2 regions of the Pseudomonas sp. FW507-12TSA genome follow, and region 2 is predicted to be linked to the other one. Evidence: riboswitches for the same ligand, from Rfam matches in the RefSeq annotation. Region 2 holds a riboswitch; the other holds the start of a gene.
The links. A riboswitch is a leader RNA that binds a small molecule or an ion and turns the genes downstream of it on or off. The one in region 2 is predicted to bind manganese.

Region 1: linked by a shared signal. The riboswitch ahead of AC3WK8_RS02375 (TMEM165/GDT1 family protein) and the one ahead of AC3WK8_RS06455 (manganese efflux pump MntP) in region 2 are both predicted to bind manganese.

What each region holds. Positions count from the first base shown of each region.
Region 1 is NZ_JBYSWT010000002.1:59,857-64,172, forward strand. It holds gene AC3WK8_RS02365 (methyl-accepting chemotaxis protein) at 1-476, opposite strand, end outside; gene AC3WK8_RS02370 (M48 family metallopeptidase) at 748-1,569, shown strand; gene AC3WK8_RS02375 (TMEM165/GDT1 family protein) at 1,646-2,230, opposite strand; yybP-ykoY riboswitch at 2,319-2,442, opposite strand; gene AC3WK8_RS02380 (methyltransferase) at 2,494-3,492, opposite strand; gene AC3WK8_RS02385 (2-hydroxyacid dehydrogenase) at 3,525-4,316, opposite strand, start outside.
Region 2 is NZ_JBYSWT010000005.1:31,137-35,452, reverse strand. It holds gene AC3WK8_RS06465 (hypothetical protein) at 1-905, opposite strand, end outside; gene AC3WK8_RS06460 (GNAT family N-acetyltransferase) at 1,164-1,730, shown strand; gene AC3WK8_RS06455 (manganese efflux pump MntP) at 1,786-2,358, opposite strand; yybP-ykoY riboswitch at 2,369-2,529, opposite strand; gene AC3WK8_RS06450 (serine hydrolase domain-containing protein) at 2,696-4,316, shown strand, end outside.

The DNA.
Region 1 (4,316 bases), on a different contig from region 2:
AACCACCAGGGCAGGAAGCGGCCGCTAGCGGCATCGATGCCGACCACGTTGGTGCCGACGTAGGCCCCGTCGTTGTGGTCGATGGCGTTGGGCTCCCAGCCTATATAGGCGCCGAGGATCTTCGGGTTCTGGGTGACGTTTTCCTTGATCAGGGCGATCAGCTGTTCGCGGCTCAGGTTCAGTTGCGCCTGGCCCTGGGCATCCCGGCTGCCCATCAGGGCGTTGACCCGCACCAGGCCTGCGGCAATCAGCAGCGGCGCCTCCAGTTCCCGCTGGATCTGGCTGACCTGGGTCTGCGCCAGGCCGCTCAAGCGTTGCTCGATGACTTGCTCGAACTGGACCTGGGTCCTTTCCTGCACCATCTGCTGGGTCCGGGCGCCGGAGAACAGGGCATACAGCACCAGGGCTGCAACCACGCTGAGGACGATGGCTCCGGCCAGTGCGGCCACCGAAAACTGGATCGACTTGAACTTCATAGAGGCTCCGGGCGCAGGAATTGAGGTCTGCCGTGCTGTATCGGCCGCAGCCCTATGGGTCATTAGCCCGGATTGCACAAATGACGCCTCGAAGGAGGCGGAGGTCGTTAGTGGCAAGGTGCCATGTCAAATGCCACGGGCCCTGGGGACAAGATGAATTTTTTCCTGCAGCGCTGACCTGCATCTCAATTGCGAGCAAAAAAGCGTTTTGCATCTGGCGCGGATACCAACTCGCCCTTAGGATACGCGCCATGTTTTCAGGGAGGTTTTCATGAAGAAGAAGTCATTGGTTGTATGTGCGCTGAGCGCCGCGGTATTGCTCAGTGGTTGCGAGACGGTCAACACCACCAACGCAGGTGTGGTGGGCGTGGATCGCAAACAGTCCATGTTCAGCATGGTATCCAGTGCCGAGGTCAATCAGTCCTACGCACAGTCCTACCAGGAGACCCTGAGCGAGGCTAGCAGCCAGGGCGCACTGGACAAGACCAGCGCCAACGCCAAGCGCCTGCAGGTCATCGCCAACCGCCTGATTGCCCAGGCCCCGAACTTCCGTCCGGATTGCGCGCAGTGGAAATGGGAAGTCAACCTGATCAAGAGCGATGAGCTCAACGCCAACTGCGGTCCTGGCGGCAAGATCATTTTCTACTCCGGCCTGATCGAGCAGCTGAAGCTGACCGACGATGAAATCGCCGCGGTGATGGGCCACGAGATCGCCCACGCCCTGCGTGAGCACGGTCGCGAGGCGATGTCCAAGCAGTACGCGCTGGGTGCCGGCAAGCAGATCGCGACCCTGTTCGGTGTTTCCCAGCAGACGGTTGCCCTGGGCGACAACGGCGTCAACCTGTTGATGACCCTGCCCAACAGCCGTGAGAACGAGAACGAGGCTGACCTGATCGGCCTGGAGCTGGCCGCCCGTGCCGGCTACAACCCGAACGCGGCCATTACCCTGTGGAACAAGATGGGCCAGGCTGCCGGTGGTTCCGCGCCGCCCGAGTTCATGAGCACTCACCCGGCGTCCACCAGCCGTATCGCCTCGTTGCAGGCGGCGATTCCCAAGGTGATGCCGCTGTACCAGCAGGCCAAGAAGTCCTGATCCACCGCGTCAGCCGATGATGCATGCGCCGGCAAGGCGGTTCCCGTAACGGGGGCTGCCTTGCCGGCGTTTTCGTTTACAGCCAGCCGCTGCTCTGCATGGCCTTGTACACCGCGACCAGGGCCAGGATGACAAACGCCGATGCCGCCAGGCGCCGGATCAGGGTCAGCGGCAGTTTGTCCGCGGCGAAGTTGCCGGCAAGCACCACTGGTACGTTGGCGATCAGCATGCCCAGGGTGGTGCCGATGATCACCAGCCACAATTCCGGATACTGCGCAGCCAGCATGACCGTGGCGACCTGGGTCTTGTCGCCGATCTCGGCCAGGAAGAAGGCGATCAGGGTCGTGAGGAAGGGGCCGAACTTGCGCGCGGTGGTGGCTTCGTCGTCGTCCATCTTGTCCGGCACCAGGGTCCACAGCGCAGTGGCGGTGAAGCTGGCGGCGAGGATCCAGTGCAGGGTCGCATCCGAGAAGAAGCTGCCGAACCAGGCGCCTACCGCACCGGCGGCCGCATGGTTGGCCAGGGTCGCGGCGACGATGCCGGCGATGATCGGCCAGGGTTTGCGAAAGCGCGCAGCGAGGATCAGGGCAAGCAGTTGCGTCTTGTCGCCGATTTCGGCCAAGGCAACGATTGCGGTGGGAACGAGCAGGGAGTCCAGCATCAGGGTTTTCCTAAGGGGCGGGTCGACACGGCTATGACACGTACAGCCTTCCCGCCCCGGGTAAGGTGTGCGTGTCATAGGTCTTGTCAAACCCGGCAGCCCGTCTGTGCGGACTCTTGGGTCGCATGCGCCATGGTCTTCGGACCAAGTATGTTGACGCATGCCGGACGAGCGTGGCGCTCGTGGGAGACTACTCCCCTAGGACGGAGCGGATTCTGCCTAGGCAAAATCCTTTCGGCAAGCCTTGTTGGTGAAAAAGACGCTCAGCCGCGCTTGGCCCGGTAGATGCGGAAACCATCGCCTTCGGCCTTGATCGCGCAGGGCCCCAGATGCTCTTCGATCAGTGGCTGGTAGCGCAGGAAACTGTTGGCGACTACCCGCAGTTCGCCGCCTTTTTCCAGATGTTCCCTGGATTTTTTCAGCAGGTTTTCCGTGGCCTGATAGTCGGTGTGGACCCCGGTATGGAACGGCGGATTGGTCAGGATGCAGTTCAAGCCCATGGGCGCGGCATCGATACCGTCCCCGGTCAGGACCTCGCCTTCCAGGCCGTTGGCTGCCAGGGTCAGGCGGCTGCTCCGGGCCGCGAAGGCGTCCACGTCCAACAGGGTCACGCGGGTTTGCGGATAGCGGCGCTTGACCGTCGCCCCCAGCACTCCGGCGCCACAACCGAAATCCAGCAGGTGGCCGGCAGGCAAGTGGTCCAGGTGTTCGAGCAGCAGCGCGGTGCCGCGATCCAGGCGGCCATGGCTGAACACGCCGGGCAGGCTGACGACCTTCAGCGGACCTTCGGCCAATGGCAACAGGTACTCCTGGGCCAGGCTCTCCAGGGCCACAGGTTCGGGGACGTTGCTCACCGTGACCTGCCACAGCTGGCAATGCCTGGCGCTATCGAGCTTGCGCGGCTTGCCGAAGGCGGCGAGCTGCTTGGCGGTGCTTTCCACGCCGGCGCGCTTTTCCCCCACCAGGTACAGCTCGCGCCCGGCCAGGCGCGAAGCCAGGGTGTTGAGCAGGTAGTGGGCCAGGTCCTTGGACTTGGGCAGGAACAGCACGGCGCTGTCGAAGGCGCTGTCCGGGGCGTTCACCCCGAAATGGCAGCGGTCCGGGAAGCGGGCTAGCAGCGCCGTGTGGTCGCCGGCGTGCCAGCTCCAGCCCTGGGCGGCCGGCAGGCGGCCGAGCAGGTCATCGGCGCTCAGGCCGGCCAGCAATACCTGGCCCTGGAACAGCTCGGCCTGGCGTAAGAGTATTTCGCTGCGTATGTCCATCGTCCGCACCTGAAAAAAAGTGGCGCAGTCTATCAATTCACGACCCGCAGCGGTTCACCATTGAAGAAGGCCCGGGCATTTTCCACCAGTTGGCCGACGATGCGCTGGCGGGCTTCGCGACTGCCCCAGGCGTTGTGCGGGGTTACGATCAGGCGCGGGATATCGGCCTCCAGCAAGGGGTTGCCGTTGACCGGCGGCTCGACACTCAGGACGTCGGTGGCCGCGCCCCCCAGGTGGCCGCTGCGCAGAGCGTCGGCCAGGGCCTGTTCGTCGATCAGCCCGCCGCGGGCGGTGTTGACCACCAGGGCCCCGGGCTTGAGCAGGGCCAGCTCCCGGGCGCCGATCAAGTTGCGGGTGTGTTCGTTGAGCGGGCAGTGCAGGGTCAGGGCATCCACCTGGGGCAGCAGTTCGTCCAGGGGCAGGCGGTCGGCGCGCAGCGGGCGTCCGGGAATCTGTCCCAGGACCACGCGCATGCCGAAGGCTTCGGCCAGGCGTGCCACCGCGCCGCCCAGTTCGCCATGGCCCAGCAGGCCCAGGGTCTTGCCCGCCAGCTCCATGATCGGGAAATCCAGCAGGCAGAACTGGCTGGCCTGCTGCCAGCGTCCGGCAGCCACGGCCTGTTGATAATCGGCGACCCGTGTCGCCAGGTTGAGCAGCAGCATCAGGGTGTGCTGGGCCACCGACGGCGTGCCGTAGCCCTGGCAGTTGCTGACGGTGATGCCCTGGCGCCGGGCGGCTTCCAGGTCGATGTTGTTGGTGCCGGTGGCCGTCACCAGGATCAGTCGCAGCTCGGGACAGGCGGCCAGGGCCTGGGCGTTGATCGC
Region 2 (4,316 bases):
GGGGCCGAGGGGGTCTTGTGGATGATATGCAGCGCGACCATGGCCCACTGCTCTTCGAAATAGCAGAGGCCGTTGTTCGTCCCCTTGCGTTCGTAGAAGCGTACGGTCTGGCGGTGAAAGCGCGAGGGATCTTCAGTTGGCGCCAGCTTGCGCCAGGCTGACTTGACCTCGATGGTGCCGCTGGGAAACGCCACTCGGCTGGCCGCGAACCTGGGCGGCACTTGCTTGATCCCGTTGACGAAGTTCTGCGCGGCCTGGCGCAGTGCGGCATTGGTGTACCAATACTGATTGGCCGCGACATAGCTGTATTGCGTCTGGTTGGCCTTGGCCAGGAAGCGCACCAGTTGCGGCTGCGAATTGCGGTTGGACGGGGCCGTGGACGAGATCCCGGCAAACATCTGGTTCAGGCCGATCTGGGTGATCTCATCGAGGTTGACCCAGGCCGGCTGCGACACGGGGGCCTGGCCGGGACAGGCGGGCACCGGGATCGCGTAGTTGTAGATCGGGGTCGTGTTGTAGCCATAGCTGGGGCCCCCGGTTGGGGAATAGCCTGGCGGCCCGACATTGGCATTACCGTTGCCCGGGAAGATCTCCACCTTGCTGCGGTAGGTCTGCCAGACCAATGGCCCACCCGAGGCACCGAAAGGCCGGTTGAAATCGGGCACATCACGCTGCCCGGCGCGGGCTGGCCAGTTCAGGGCGATGAACTCTTGCCAGACGAAGGCCGCAGCGGCCGCCAGCGAGGCCTGGGGCGCCCCTCCGGGAATGTCCCGGGGCACGTTGGGAGACACCGTGATCGCCAGCGACTGGGCATGGGCACTGGCGCCCAGCAGCATCGCGGCGCTGGCCAGGGCACTGGCAAACGACTTGCACAACCACCTCGCACCGCTGGTCCGACGCTCCATATCATGACTCCTGTCTGTCCTGCTCGAGAGCGTAGATCAGCTCATTCGCAGCACAGCCGGGAAGTTCCAGAATATTAAGCGATAGCCCTAATAGCCAATGGCCTTATCAGTGGCCACGCCATGACCGGTGATCCGCCGATTGCCGGTACAGCCAGAGATATTGATGCCGGTCAAGCAACCGCACCTCCACAAGGATGAAGCTTTGGGCAACCAGGGCTGTGGTTGCAGCCCGCCCCTCGCCTCCCAGGAGACTTGACCATGTCCAGCAGCGCTCTCGATATGCTCCCTCACCCGCCGTTCCCGGCGCAGCAAGGCCAGTACTGGATCGACGCCTTGAGCGACGGCAGCCATGTGTTGATCCGCCCACTGCGCCCGCAGGATCGGCAGCGGGAAAAAGCCTTCATCGAAAACCTTTCGCCCATCACCCGGCACCAGCGCTTTCTCGGCGAAGTCAAGGAAGTGGGTGATCAACTGCTCGACCAGTTGATGGATGTCGGCACCGCGCAACGGGTGGCCTACGTGGCCCTGGTACATGACAACGGCGAACTGCGGGAAGTCGGTATCAGCCGTTATGCCCAGGTGGACGACCAGCCCTGGCGCTGCGAATTCGCCGTGACCATCGCCGATGAATGGCAAGGCAAGGGCCTTGGTGCCCTGCTGATGCAGCACCTGATCGACGAGGCCCGTCACAACGGCTACCAGCAGATGTACTCGGTGGACTCGGCCACCAACTACAGCATGCGCCGCCTGGCCAAGCTCCTGGGCATGCGTAGCGCCATCGACCCCGACGACGCCACCCAGGTGATCCACAGCCTGGCGTTGTAACCCTCCAGGCCGTGCCTCAGCCCGAGATGATCGCCAGTAAAAACCAACTATAGGATCAAGCCACCGCCGACAAGTGCTCATAGAGGATCGCGCTGCCGACGATGATCAACACCAGGCCTCCCAGGGCCTCGGCACGCTGCCCCATGACCGTGCCGATGGCCCGGCCCAGCATGACGCCCAGGGTGACCATGGTCATGGTGGCCAGGCCGATGGCGGTGGCCGCCACCCAGATATTGACGTTGACGAAGGCTAGCCCTACACCTACCGCCAGGGCGTCGATGCTGGTGGCGAAACCGGTGACCGCCAGCAACCAGAATCCATGCGCCTTGGGCGCTTGCGGCTCGGCTTCAGTCTCCAGCCGCACCCCGTTGTAGATCATGTGCAGGCCCAGCGCCGACAGCAGGGCGAAGGCGATCCAATGGTCCCAGGCGGCCGCCCACTGGGCCGCGGCCTGGCCGATGAACCAGCCGACTACCGGGGTAATGGCTTCGATGACGCCGAATATCAGGCCGATGCGCAGGGCTTCGAGCAGGCGTGGCTTGAACATGGCCGAACCCTTGCCGACCGCAGCCGCGAAGGCGTCGGTGGACATGGCGAAGGCGAGGAAAATGATCGAGGCTGGATTCATCTTGGGTCTTCCGGTCGGGCTTGAGTCCACGACATGCCCACGCGCCCGACTTCAGCGCAGGTATGTCGATGGTCTCACCAACCGCAACGGCGCCCGCACCACGGCAGGTTGCCGAGAGTGTTGATACGGGCTCCACCGCAAGAAGCGGTGGCAGGCTACTCCCCAAAGAGGCGCGCAGCTTAACCCGCCACTTGTGAAAATTTCATCAGCGGCCCTGCATCCCCCGGTTAACTGCCGGTTTAACACTCTTTGACATTTTCCTGACAAAGCTGCCAAAGACTGGCCACACGCCCTTCCCTAGCATTCCCGGCATCCAATCCTTGTGCCCGGGTGTTTCATGTCCGCCAAACTCTTTGGCCTGCCGCTGCTGGGCCTCTTGCTCAGCAACCTGGGTTGCAACGGCCAGCCGCCGACACCTCCGAGCATCGTCCAGGGTGACTACGCCAGCATCATTCGCTACCTGAAGCAGTACATCCCGCAGCAAATGGCCGAGCACCAGGTGCCCGGCTTGTCCATCGCCTTGGTAGACGGCCAGGAGTTGATCTGGGCCCGGGGCTTTGGTTTCGCCGACAAGGAGCGGGGGCTGCAAGTGACCGAGAACACCGCGTTCCGTGCCGGTGCCTTGTCGCAGTTGCTGACGGCCACGGCGGTGATGCAACTGGTGGAGCAAGGTCGCTTGCAGCTCGATGCCCCCCTGCAAGCCACGCTCAAGGAGTTCTACGTCCGCTCGCGCTTTCACGACGACCAGGACGCCGCCGACCAGGCAGTGACCCTGCGCCGCCTGCTCAGCCACCAGGCCGGGATGCCTGGCGAATACCTGCATGACCTGCGCACGCCTCATGTCCTGGGCCAGCTACCGCAGAAGGTCAGCGGGGTATGGCTGAACAATGACCCCGGCACCCGCACCGCCTATTCCAACCTTGGCTACGCCTTGCTGGGCGCGGCTATCGAACGCAGCACCGGCCAGGACTTCGAGCAGCACCTGCAGGCCAGCCTGCTGCGGCCCCTGGGCATGCGCCAGTCGAGCTTCATCGGTGACAGCCGCCAGGAGCCCTATCGCGCCCGCGGTTACCAGGATGGTGCCGCCAGCGGCCATAGCCCGGAGCGCGACATTCCCGCCGGCGGCCTGTGGACCAGCCCGCGGGACCTGAGCCAGTTCGTCCGGATGCTGTTCGCCCAGGGTCACTACAAGCAACGCCAGTTGCTGTCGGCCAGCTCGATCCAGGAGATGACCCGCCCGCAGAACATCGGCAATGCCCTGGATTTCGACTGTGAAGTGGGCCTGGGCTGGTTCCTCTCGCCATGCGGCGACGAGTGGGTGCGCCCCGGCATTCGTACCTGGCAGCACAGCGGCATCGGCAACAACTTCCATGCCCAGGTCAGCGTGCTGGCGGAACAACAGCTGGCGGTGATCGTGATGAGCAACTCCGACACCGGCGAAACGCTGGTCCCGGGCCTGGTGACCCAGGCCTTGCGCCTGCTGCTGCAGGCCCACGGCGCTCCCGAGGAACAAGACACGGGCACTGGCCTGCCACCCCGTGAGCTGGCAGTACGGCGCCGGGTGCCGGAAGCCGCCGACCGCCAGCAACTGGCCGGTTTCTATGCCACGGCCTATGGCGTGCTGCGGATCAGGGACCAGGGCCAGCGCCTGTTCGGCGAGGTGGCTGGCGTGCGCTTCGAGCTACTGCGCGACGAACATGGCTGGCTGCGGGCGCAGAAAAAAATCCTCGGCCTCTGGCTCCGGGACCTGGGCGACCTGGGCCGGGTGCAACTGGATGTCGTCAGCATCCAGGGACATCGGGTATTCACCGCCAAGAGCCACGGCCAACTGCTGGCGGTGGGCGAACGCATCGATCCGGTGCCTTTGCCCGATAACTGGCTGGCCACGGTGGGCACCTACGAAGCCCTTGCCGACAGCGAGGAAAACACTCCCGTCAGCGGAGTCAGCATCGCCCTGG